Regions from separate parts of the Nocardia sp. NPDC058244 genome, predicted to be linked through region 2. Evidence: riboswitches for the same ligand, from Rfam matches in the RefSeq annotation. Region 2 holds a riboswitch; the other holds the start of a gene.
What was found. A riboswitch is a leader RNA that binds a small molecule or an ion and turns the genes downstream of it on or off. The one in region 2 is predicted to bind thiamine pyrophosphate.
Positions count from the first base shown of each region.

Region 1: linked by a shared signal. The riboswitch ahead of ACFVW6_RS18285 (TenA family protein) and the one ahead of thiC (phosphomethylpyrimidine synthase ThiC) in region 2 are both predicted to bind thiamine pyrophosphate.

Region 1 covers NZ_JBHVWX010000005.1:400,724-406,546, forward strand. Annotated here, with positions in the region: gene ACFVW6_RS18270 (TetR/AcrR family transcriptional regulator) at 1-478, opposite strand, end outside; gene ACFVW6_RS18275 (nuclear transport factor 2 family protein) at 528-1,301, shown strand; gene gndA (NADP-dependent phosphogluconate dehydrogenase) at 1,395-2,840, opposite strand; TPP riboswitch at 3,007-3,103, shown strand; gene ACFVW6_RS18285 (TenA family protein) at 3,094-3,801, shown strand; gene ACFVW6_RS18290 (ABC transporter substrate-binding protein) at 3,798-4,820, shown strand; gene ACFVW6_RS18295 (ABC transporter permease) at 4,798-5,649, shown strand; gene ACFVW6_RS18300 (ABC transporter ATP-binding protein) at 5,642-5,823, shown strand, end outside.
Region 2 covers NZ_JBHVWX010000001.1:523,874-529,696, forward strand. Annotated here, with positions in the region: gene ACFVW6_RS02480 (hypothetical protein) at 1-104, shown strand, start outside; gene ACFVW6_RS02485 (linear amide C-N hydrolase) at 126-1,151, opposite strand; gene thiC (phosphomethylpyrimidine synthase ThiC) at 1,279-2,919, opposite strand; TPP riboswitch at 2,912-3,040, opposite strand; gene ACFVW6_RS02495 (MMPL family transporter) at 3,115-5,379, opposite strand; gene fahA (fumarylacetoacetase) at 5,529-5,823, opposite strand, start outside.

The sequences.
Region 1 (5,823 bases), on a different contig from region 2:
TCAGGGCGCCGAAGAGGGCGGAGAAGCGCATCCGCACACCGGGATCGTCCGGCGAGCCGGTGACGCGATCGCCGAGGACGGCCAGTGTGATCGCTGGAATGGTCTCGCGCACATAGCCCCGCAGCCGCGCGTCCGCCACCGGCTCGATCAGCAGAATGCGACAGATCCGTGGATCGGCCTCCATGAGGCGGGCCGCGGCCTCGAACACGGCGTGCAGATCGCCGGATGCCGCCGCCGGCGCGACGGCTTCCTCCAAGCGGGACAGCGCCGCCTGGTACACCGCGTGCAAAAGCCCCTCCGTATCGGCGAAGCTCTCGTAGAAGAACCGCTGACTCAACCCCGCCGTACGGCACACCGAGCGCATCCCCAGGGCGGAAACACCTTGCGTGCCAACCATATCGACACCGACATCGATCAGGCGCGCCCGCCGGTCGGCAGCGCGGCCCTCGGCGGTCTGCCCGCCGTAGCTCCTTGACACGGCACCACTTTACAAGAACCATTTCCCATCAGGAAGCAGGTGCTTCCGGATGGAGAAAGCGATGTTCACCGACGAACAGTTCCAGCTGTCACTGCGACAGCCACGCCTGGCGCAACCGATCCCGGCGGTGCTGACCAACCGCGCCGAGCCGGTCGCCGTCCTCGACGAAGCCGCGCTGACCGCCATGACCCGCACATGGTTCGACGACTACGAGAGGAAGATCGAGTTCTACGCCGGGCACGGCCTCGATATCGCCTGGACCCTCGACTGGGCGAAGAAGTACTGGTGGAGCTGGCAGACCCGGGACATGAGCTACAACCACGAGCTCTACACCGACGACCTGCGCTACAAGGACGTGACGACACTCGGCGCGACCATGGTGGGACTCGACGAATTCGTGGCCTACAACTTCGCCTTCTTCGACGCCATCCCCGACTGGCGCTACGACCCGATACCCGGCCAGTGCTACATCGACCTGTCCCCGACCGGCGAGGTCCGAATGGTGGTGCGCTACTACGGAAGTGGCCACATCGTCGGGCCATTGAAGCTGCACCCCTACGGTGCGGACGCCACCGCGATCCCGGGCAACGGCGCGTTCATCCAATGCACCGCCGTCGACCGCTATCACTTCAACGCCGAGCACCTGATGTATGAGGGCGAAACGCTCTACGACCTGCTCGACGGCGTACAGCTGGCCGGCATCGTGCCGGGCCCGTCCACCACCGCGTTCCGGTGGCTCCTGCGCGGGGCGGGTCTGGCCACCCGGGCCATCACCCGGCTCCGCCCTCCCGCCACGCTGCCTCGCTCGACCGCTCCCCGCTGACCGCCGCCCGACCTCTCCAGAGACGAACCCCCTCCGACCCGAGCCGGAGGGGGTTCGTCGGGATTCGACCGCCAGCAGTCCCGTGCGCGGAGATCAGCCCGCGGTGACTTCGCTGCGGTCACCGCTCCACAGGGTGTGGAACTTGCCCTCGGCGTCGACGCGCTCGTAGGTGTGCGCGCCGAAGAAGTCGCGCTGGCCCTGGGTCAGGGCGGCGGGCAGCCGCTCGGCGCGCAGCGCGTCGTAGTAGGACAGCGAGGACGCGAACGCCGGGACCGGGATGCCGAGCAGGGTGGCGGTGGACACCACGCGCCGCCAGCTGTCGATCGCCGTCTCGATCGCCTCGCGGAAATACGGGGCCAGGATCAGGCTCGGCAGCGCGGGGTCCTGCTCGTAGGCTTCCTTGATCCGGTTCAGGAACCGGGCCCGGATGATGCAGCCACCGCGCCAGATCGTCGCCATGTCGCCCGGGCGCAGATCCCAGCCGTATTCGGCGCTACCCGCGGCGATCTGGTCGAAGCCCTGTGCGTAGGCGACGACCTTGGACGCGTAGAGCGCCTGCCGGATGTCCTCGGTGAACTGCTCGACATCGGTCGGCTTGGCGGCGAGCGTGCCCGCGGCGAGACCCACCGCGGCCTTGCGCTGCGCACGGGAACCCGACAGCGCCCTGGCGAAGACGGCCTCCGCGATGCCGGTCACCGGCACACCGAGATCCAGCGCGGACTTGACCGTCCAGCGGCCGGTGCCCTTCTGCTCGGCCGCGTCGACGATGACGTCGACCAGCGGCCTGCCGGTCTTCGCGTCGACCTGCGCGAGCACCTCGGCGGTGATCTCCACCAGGTAGCTCTCCAGGTCGCCGGAGTTCCACTGCGTGAACACGTCCGCGATCTGCTTGGCGTCGAAACCGAGCGCGTCCCGGAACAGGTGGTAGGCCTCGCCGATCAGCTGCATGTCGGCGTACTCGATGCCGTTGTGCACCATCTTGACGAAGTGGCCGGAACCGTCGGGGCCGATGTGGGTGCAGCACGGGGTGCCGTCGACCTGCGCCGCGATCGACTCCAGCAACGGGCCGAGCGACTCGTAGGACTCCTTGGGCCCGCCGGGCATGATCGCGGGGCCGTTGAGCGCGCCCTCCTCGCCACCGGAGATACCGGCGCCGACGAAGTTCAGGCCACGCTCGCGCAGGGCGGCCTCGCGCCGGATGGTGTCGGTGTAGAGGGCGTTGCCGCCGTCGATGATGATGTCGCCCGGCTCCATCGCGGCAGCCAGTTCCTCGATGACGGTGTCGGTCGCGTCGCCTGCCTTGACCATGATCAGCACGCGCCGCGGCTTCTCCAGCGCCGCGACGAACTCCTCGACGGTCTCGGTGCGGACGAAATCGCCGTCACCGCCGTGCTCGGCCAGCAGCGCGTCGGTCTTTGCCACGGAACGGTTGTGCAGTGCCACGGTGTAGCCGTGCTTGGCGAAGTTGCGGGCAATATTGCTGCCCATCACGGCCAGGCCGGTCACACCGATGTGTGCACGCGCGGTCGAGGTCGACATTGATCAGCTCTCTTCGTTCGGCGGTTCGATGGGCGCGGGAAGACGGACTTCTTGGCAGCGAAGTTACCGGGTGCCGGTCCGCCGCCGAACACCTACCACCGTGACCGGGGCTCCGGGCGGAACCCGGCACGGCCCGCGTGTCGGAGGTCGCTGCTAGTCTCGATCGAGTTCCGACACGGGGTGCCTCGCGACCGCGAGGCTGAGAACAGACCCGCTGAACCTGTTCAGGTAATGCTGACGAAGGGATGTCACGGTGTTGCGCGCCCACACCACGAATACCGACTTGTTCACCGATCACCTCTGGGACCGGACCAAGGTCCTGCGCACGGCGATCGATGAGCTGGAGTTCCTGCGCCACCTCGGCGAGGGCACCTTGCCGCTCGAGGTGTTCCGCACCTACATCGAGCAGGATTCGCTGTACCTCACCGGGTACTCGAAGGCGCTGGCGCTGCTCGCGGCCAAGTCGCCGGACCCGCAGACCGCGGCCTTCTGGGCGACCTCGTCCGCGAACGCCGCCGCCGTCGAATCGGCCATGCACGAACAGCTGCTCACCGGTGGCGTGCTGCCCCCGCGCCAGGGTGAACCGGAGCCTTCGCAGACCTGCCTGGCCTACGTCTCCTACCTGATCGCGGCCGCCGCGACCGAGTCCTACGCCGTCGCCGCGGCGGCGGCACTGCCCTGCTTCTGGATCTACGCCGAAGTGGGACGCGACCTGGCCGAGAGCGCCGCGAAGGTGATCGCCGCGGACCCCGCGCACCCGTACGCCCAGTGGGTCACCACCTACGGCGCGGCGGAGTTCCAGCAGTCCGCGGCCACGGCGCGCGCACTGGTCGACGCCGCCGCCGAGTCGGCGAGCGAACAGGAGCGGGCGGCGATGGAGCAGGCGTTCGTCGTCGCGACGCGCTACGAATTGCTGTTCTGGGACACCGCCCTGCATCCGCAGCCCTGGCCCGCCGCATGACCGGGCGTCTGCGCCGCGCGCTCGCGGTCCTGGCCACCACCGTCGCGACCCTGTCGCTGCTCACCGCCTGCGGTTCGGGTGGCAGCTCGGACAACACCATCCGGTTCGCGCTGGACTGGACGCCGAACACCAACCACGTCGGGCTCTATGTCGCGTTGCAGCGCGGCTACTTCACCGACGCCGGCCTGGATGTGCAGGTCCTGCCGTACAACAACACCTCCGTCGACACGGTGATCGACGCGGGCAACGCGGAATTCGGGATCAGCACGCACAACTCGTCGACCTTCGCCCGCGCGTCGGGCGCACGGGTGAAGTCGGTCCTCGCCCCGCTGCAGCACTGGGCGACGGGCATCGGCGTGCGCGCCGATCGCGCCGACCTCGCGAGCCCGAAGAATCTCGACGGCAAGACCTACGCCGGTTTCGGCGATCCGGGCGAGAAGGAAGCGCTCCAGCAGGTCATCCGCAACGACGGTGGCACCGGCGATTTCACCTCGGTGATGCTGGGTTCGTCGGCCTACGAAGCGGTCTACTCCGGCAAGGCCGACTTCACCGTCTCGTATCTGGCGTGGGAAGGGATCGAGGCCGAACACCACGGCACCCCGATGCGCTACTTCCGTTACACCGACTTCGGTTTCCCGGACGCCTACGCGATCGTGGTCGACGCCAACGAGGGCTGGCTGGCCCAGAACCCGGACCGCGCCGCGAAATTCGTGCAGGCGCTGCAGCGCGGCTACCAGTTCGCCGCGGACAACCCGGACGCGGCGGCCCAGGATCTCATCGACGCCAATCCGGGTGCGTTCACCGACGAGAAGCTGGTCTTCGAGAGCCAGCGCATGCTGGCCGAGCAGTTCATGAAGAACGCCGCGGGCAAGGTCGGCACCCAGACGGTGGAGCAGTGGACGGCGAATTCCGGCTTCCTGTACCGGGGCGGCCTGCTGACCGGACCCGACGGAAAGCCGCTGACCACCGAACCCGACTGGTCGACCTACTTCACCAATGAGTACCTCGCCACCCCGTGAGCGGTCCGTAGCCGTGCCGCCGCCGGTCCCCGCCGGTGGTGACGGCGGCACGGCTCGCTGGGCCGGAATCCGGTGGGCGGTGCCGTCGTTGGTGACGGTGGTGGTCTTGGTCGCGCTCTGGCAGGTCTACGTCACGAGCAGCGGTGTCCGTCCGCAGGTGCTGCCCTCTCCCCTGCGGGTCGTCCAGCAGGGGTGGGCACACCGCGACGAGATCGCCACCCACGCGGCCGCCACCCTGCAGGTGACGCTGGTCGGGTTCGCGGTGTCGCTGACGCTGGCCTGGGTGCTGGCGGTGATCGTGGACTTCTCGCCCTGGCTGCGGCGCGCGCTGGTGCCGCTGTTCGTCGCGTCGCAGACCGTGCCGATCGTCGCGATCGCACCGCTGATGATCATCTGGTTCGGCTTCGGCCTGCTGCCGAAGATCCTGGTGGTCGCGCTGGTCACCTTCTTCCCCATGGCCATCGGCCTGATCGAGGGATTCGCCGCGGCCGACCGTGAGGCGGGCGCGCTGCTGCGCAGCATGGGCGCCTCGCGGCTGCAGGAGTTCCGCTATGTGCGGCTGCCGTCCGCGCTGCCGCGGTTCTTCACGGCGCTGCGGATCGCGATCACCTACGCGGTCGTCGGCGCGGTGTTCGCCGAGTATGTCGGTGCGAGCGCCGGTCTCGGCATCTACATGAGCCTGCAGAAGAATTCGTTCCGCACCGACCTGGTCCTGGCGGCGGTGCTGGTCACGGCGCTGCTGAGCATCACGCTCTACCTGTCGACGTTCGCGATCGAACGCCTCGTCGCACCGTGGGCACGCGCGCAGAACAGGAGCCGACGTGACTGACGCCGGGGACGACCGGATCGTCGTCGACCATCTCACCAAGTCGTTTCCGCAGGGTCGGCGCAGCCCGGATCTCGAGGTACTGGGCGGGGTGTCGTTCACGGTGCGCTCGGGCGAGTTCGTCTCGGTCATCGGGCCGAGCGGGTGTGGCAAGAGCACGGTGTTCAACATGCTGGC
Region 2 (5,823 bases):
CCCTCGAAGGCTGGCCCCTGGACCGCCACGAAACCAGCATCAGCCTCAGGGAACTTCCCGACGGCACCGTTTCCCTGACCCTCTACTACCTCGACGACTGGTGAGCTTCACGCCCCGGTCCCGGGTCAGGTCGAGGGTGTGATGTCGACGCACCAGGCCGCTCCGGTGTCGACGGTGGTGACCCCGGCCTGGTCGAAGTCGAGTTCGGCCAGGTCGACCGCGCACCAGACCGGGCTGTCGTAGAAGCGGACGAGATAGCGGCGGTGGTCGGCGGCGAGGGTGGCGATGACCGACCATTCCGTGTATTCGATCGAGTCGGGGCCGCTGTCGCCGGCACGGACGAAGCCCTTGGGGATGTCGAAGCTGTCGAGGATGTGGGCGGCGACGATGGCGGAGCCGGGTGCGTCGGGGGCCGGTTCGGCGGCCTGGGTGAGGGCGACCGCGCGGACGAAGCGGGAAGGCGGGGTGAAATCGCCGGGGAGGCCGAGCATTCCGCTGCCCTGGCCGAGGGCGCTCACGTCGTATCCCGACAGCGGCAGGTCGGGGACATTGACGGCAGAGAGATTGACGTAATTGCCGGTGTTGAGCAGATGCCATTCGAACGGGGGCGAATTCGTCAGGACCGACAGCGGATTGTCGTGCAGTCGGAGTTCGCCGTCGATGTATTCGGCGACCAGCGAATTGCCGCTCGCGTCGTGCAGGGTGTAGTGCAGTTCGATGGGCGCTCCGGTGCTGGGATCGGGCTGGCCCCACACCAGCACCCGTTCCAGGGCGGCCGCCGCCTCGCTCACCGACGCGCAGGTGGACAGCAGGTAATTGCCGACATCGTGGATCTGCGACATCGACTCGGATTCGCGGCCGACCGGCACCGCTTGGTATTCGGTGAAGTTCGGCAGGTACAGCGCGCCGAAATACAGACCGGCTTCGTTCACGCCGTCGAGCAGGCAGTCGCGGTCCAGCAGATTCATGCCGACGGTGCCGTAGGAGCCGCGCCAGGAATAGCCGGGAGCGTCGGGATCGGGGCTCTTGGCCTGGTACGACATGCCCCGGGGGAAGACGAGCAGGCGCGATTCGAGATCGAAGGCGAATTCCATGGTCCGTCCGGCGGTGACCGAACCGTCCGCGGCGGTGACGGTGAACGAAGTGCACATGCGAGTGATCCCTTTCCGGTCGGTACAGAAAAGGCTGCGCACAGGTGCTCTGTGCCGGAACAATGCTAGCCCCGGAAAGGGCCGGGACCGGCGCGGCGCAGCCGTGCCGGTCCCGGGGACCTCGGAATCAGACGACGGGCAGGTAGACCTTGTTGCCCTGGTCGGCGAACTCGGCCGACTTCTCGGCCATGCCCGCCTCGATGGCGGCCACGTCGGTCAGACCCTGCTTCTCGGCGTACTCGCGCACGTCGGCGGAGATCCGCATGGAGCAGAACTTCGGACCGCACATGGAGCAGAAGTGCGCGGTCTTGGCGGGCTCGGCGGGCAGCGTCTCGTCGTGGTATTCGCGGGCGGTGTCCGGGTCGAGCGAGAGCGCGAACTGGTCGTGCCAGCGGAATTCGAAACGCGCCTTGGACAATTCGTTGTCGCGGTCCTGCGCGTGCGGGTGCCCCTTGGCGAGGTCGGCGGCGTGGGCGGCGATCTTGTAGGTGATCACGCCGACCTTGACGTCGTCGCGGTTGGGCAGGCCCAGATGCTCCTTCGGCGTGACGTAGCAGAGCATCGCGGTGCCCGCCTGGGCGATGATCGCGGCCCCGATGGCCGAGGTGATGTGGTCATAGGCGGGCGCGATATCGGTGGCCAGCGGGCCGAGGGTGTAGAACGGCGCCTCCTCGCACAGCTCTTCCTCGAGCTTCACGTTCTCGACGATCTTGTGCATCGGCACGTGGCCGGGGCCCTCGATCATCACCTGCACGCCATAGGATTTCGCGATCTTGGTGAGCTCGCCGAGGGTGCGCAGCTCGGCGAACTGGGCCTCGTCGTTGGCGTCGGCGATGGAGCCGGGACGCAGGCCGTCACCGAGGGAGAAGGTGACGTCGTACTTCGCGAGGATCTCGCAGAGCTCACGGAAGTGCGTGTACAGGAACGATTCCTGATGATGCGCCAGACACCACGCGGCCATGATCGAGCCACCGCGCGAGACGATGCCGGTGACGCGCTTGGCGGTCAGCGGGATGTAGCGCAGCAGCACGCCCGCGTGCACGGTCATGTAGTCGACGCCCTGCTCGCACTGCTCGATCACGGTGTCGCGGTACATCTCCCAGGTGAGCTTGGTGGGATCACCGTTGACCTTCTCCAGCGCCTGGTAGATCGGCACGGTGCCGATCGGGACGGGGGAGTTGCGCAGGATCCACTCGCGGGTCTCGTGGATGTTCTTGCCGGTCGACAGGTCCATGATGGTGTCGGCGCCCCAGCGCGAGGCCCACACCATCTTCTCGACCTCTTCGGCGATCGACGATGTCACCGCCGAGTTGCCGATATTGGCGTTGATCTTCACCAGGAACTTCTTGCCGATGATGGTCGGCTCCAGCTCGGGGTGCTTGTGATTGGCCGGGATCACCGCGCGACCGGCGGCGACCTCGTCGCGCACCAGCTCCGGCGAGACGCCCTCGCGGGCGGCGATGAAGCGCATCTCCGCGGTGATGATGCCCTGGCGGGCCCAGGCGAGCTGGGTCGGCGGGCCGTCGACGGCGGGCTTGTCCCACTCGTCGCGCAGCTTCGGCAGGCCGGCCTCGAGATCGATCACCGCGTTGTCGTCGGTGTACGGGCCGGAGGTGTCGAAGACGTCGAAGTGCTCGCCGTTGGTCAGGTTGATCCGGCGCACCGGGATGCGCAGGCCGTCGACCTCTTGGTAGTGCTTGACGCTGCCCTGGATCGGCCCGGTGGTGACGGTGTCGACCGCCCCGGTCGAAGACGTGGCTGTGCCCATGGTGATTCCTCCCTACGCCGGCATTACCCGGTCAGGTTCATACGGTCGACGGCCCTGATCGCCCGAGAAATGGGCTAGCCGTCCTCTCAGCCCGCTGGTGCGAGCCCCCGTTGGCGTGTGTGAAATTTTCCGGGCCGACGATACCCGCCGTGGTGCGCGGCCCGCTCGGGAAGTCCCGCGCGGGCCGCGCTCGGCTCAGACCGAGACCGGGGTGGGCTCGGGCCGGTCGACCTTGTCGACGGTGGGCTCGTCGGCCTCGTGCAGCCCGAACCGGTCGTGCAGCCGCACCAGCGGCTTGGGCGCCCACCAGTTCCAGGTGCCCATCATCCGCATCAGGGCGGGCGCGAGCAGGCCGCGGATGACGGTGGCGTCGCTGATCACGGCCAGTGCGCAGCCGAGACCGAACAGCTTCATCATCGACACGCCGGAGGTCGCCACGCCGAGGAACACGATGCTCATGAGCAGCGCGGCGGCGGTGAAGATGCGGCCGGTGCGGGCCACACCCATCGCGACGGCCTCGGTATTGCCCTCGGTGGTCTTGGGCCCGGCCAGCCATTCCTCCCGGATCCGGGAGAGCAGGAACACCTCGTAGTCCATCGAGGCGCCGAAGGCCAGGCTGAACATGAGGATCGGCATGGCCAGGTTGAGCGTGCCGGTGGAGGTGAAACCGAGCAGCCCCGACAGGTTGCCCTCCTGGAAGATCCACACCATCGCGCCGAACGTCGCCGCCAGCGAGAGGATGTTCAACGCCAGCGCCTTCACCGGGAGCACCACGCTGCCGGTGAACAGGAACAGCAGCACCAGGGTGGTGATCGCGATCAGCGCGCCTGCCAGCGGCAGCTTGCCGGTGATCGCGGTGACGGAGTCCTGATTGAGCGCGGCGGGACCGGTGACCAGGGCCTCCGACGGTGCGGGGACGGCCCGGATCGCGTCGAGCTGGATCCGGCCCGCGTCGGAGTAGGGGTCGAGCGTGGTTGCGACCGACAGGTACGCGCCCGCCGACGGGTCCGACATCTCCGGCACGCCCGAGGCCACCCGCCAGCCGTTGCGATAGACGGCCGCGCTGCTGAGCACGGCGGGCACGTCCGGCACCTTGGACAGGGCGAGGGCATAGCCGTCCAGCTCGGCGGGGGTGCCGTGGAACTCCGGCAGCACGATGGTCGCGCTCGCGGCCATGTCGGCGTCGAACTCGGTGCGCAGCACGTCACCGACCTCGCGACTGGCCACGCCGGTGGGCAGCGACCGGTCGTCGGGGTAGCCGAACTGGACGCCGAGGAACGGCGACCCGAGCAGCAGCAGGAACGCGGTGGTCGCCAGCGCGATCGGCAGCGGCCGCTTCATCACGGCGGTGACCAGGCGATACCAGAACGTCTGCTGGGGCAGCTTGTCCACCCGCGGCGGCCGCCGGAACAGCCCGCGCAGCGGTGCGCGCAGGTCGATCGTGTCGATCCGGTCACCGACCAGGATGAGCAGCGCGGGCAGCACGATCACCGCGGCGGCGGTGGCGGCGGCGACCACCGCGATACCCGCGTAGGCGAACGACTTGAAGAAGTACTGCGGGAACACCAGCAGCGCCGACAGCGACAGCGCGACGACCAGCGCCGAGTAGACCACCGTGCGGCCCGCGGTCTGGATCGCCCGCTGTACGGCGGCGGCCGGGGTGGCGCCGGCGGTCAGCTCCTCGCGGTACCGGCTGACGATGAACAGGCTGTAGTCGATCGCCAGCGCCAGCCCGAGCGCGGTGGTCATGTTCAGCGCGAAGATCGACACGTCGGTGACGGCGGTCAGCACGCGCAGGATGCCCAGCGCCGCCGCGATGGCGAACAGGCCGATCGCGATGGGCAGCGCCGCGGCCACGACACTGCCGAACACCAGGGCCAGCAGCAGGCCCGTCACCGGGATGGCGACGGCCTCGGCGATCACCAGGTCCTTGCTGATCTGGGTGTTGATATCGGAGAACGAGGCGGCGAGCCCGCCCGCTTCGACCGTCACCGGCCCGCTGTCGACCCGGAGTTCCTCGCTGAGCTTGCCCGCGCGGTCCGGCAGCTGGGCGTCGTCACCCTCGATGCTGGCCAGGATGAGCGCTCGCTTGCCGTCCTTGCTGCGCAGCGCCTGCTGGAGATCGGGGCGCGAGGTCCAGTACGACTGCACCCCGCTGACGATGTCGGAGTGGCCGCGCAGCTGGGCGATCGCGGTGTCCGCGGCGGCGCGCGCGGCCGGCGAATCGGCGCCGTCCTCGGCGGTCACCAGCAGCACGTAATTCGGCTCGGAGCCGGGGAAGTGGTCGCTCAGGTACTGGCTCGCCTGCACCGAGTCGAGATCGTCGGTGACGAATCCGCCCGACTTCATGTGCGAGTGCACGGTGGCGCCGATGGCGCCGCTCAGGATCATCAGCAACAGTGCGACCGCGACGACCAGTCGTGGTCGGGCCACGGCGGCGCGGGCGATTCTCGTCAACATCGTCGGGCTCTCTGCTAGGGATCGTCGGACGTCACCGTATCCCGCAAAGAAATATGCTCGATACCACCCCAAGGTGGAGGTTGTACCACTACCATCTCCGCCCCTGGGTGGTTGCCGGGGTGATCATCGAAGCCGGGTCACCCGGGTGGTCAGGGCGTCCGCGAGGGCAGGATTCGGCCGCTGACCTCGCCGAGGCCGATGCGGCGGCCCGCCGTGCCGGGGGCGGTGGCGGTGATCGTCACCTCGTCGCCGTCGGCCAGGAAGGTCCGGGATTCGCCGCGCACGGTGACGGGTTGCGTTCCGCCCCAGGACAGCTCGATGAACGAACCGCGCTGATCGGTCTCCGGTCCGGAGATCGTGCCGGAGGCGTAGAGGTCGCCGGGCCGGATCGAGGCGCCGTTGGCGGTGAGGTGAGCGAGCATCTGCGCCGGTGACCAGTACATC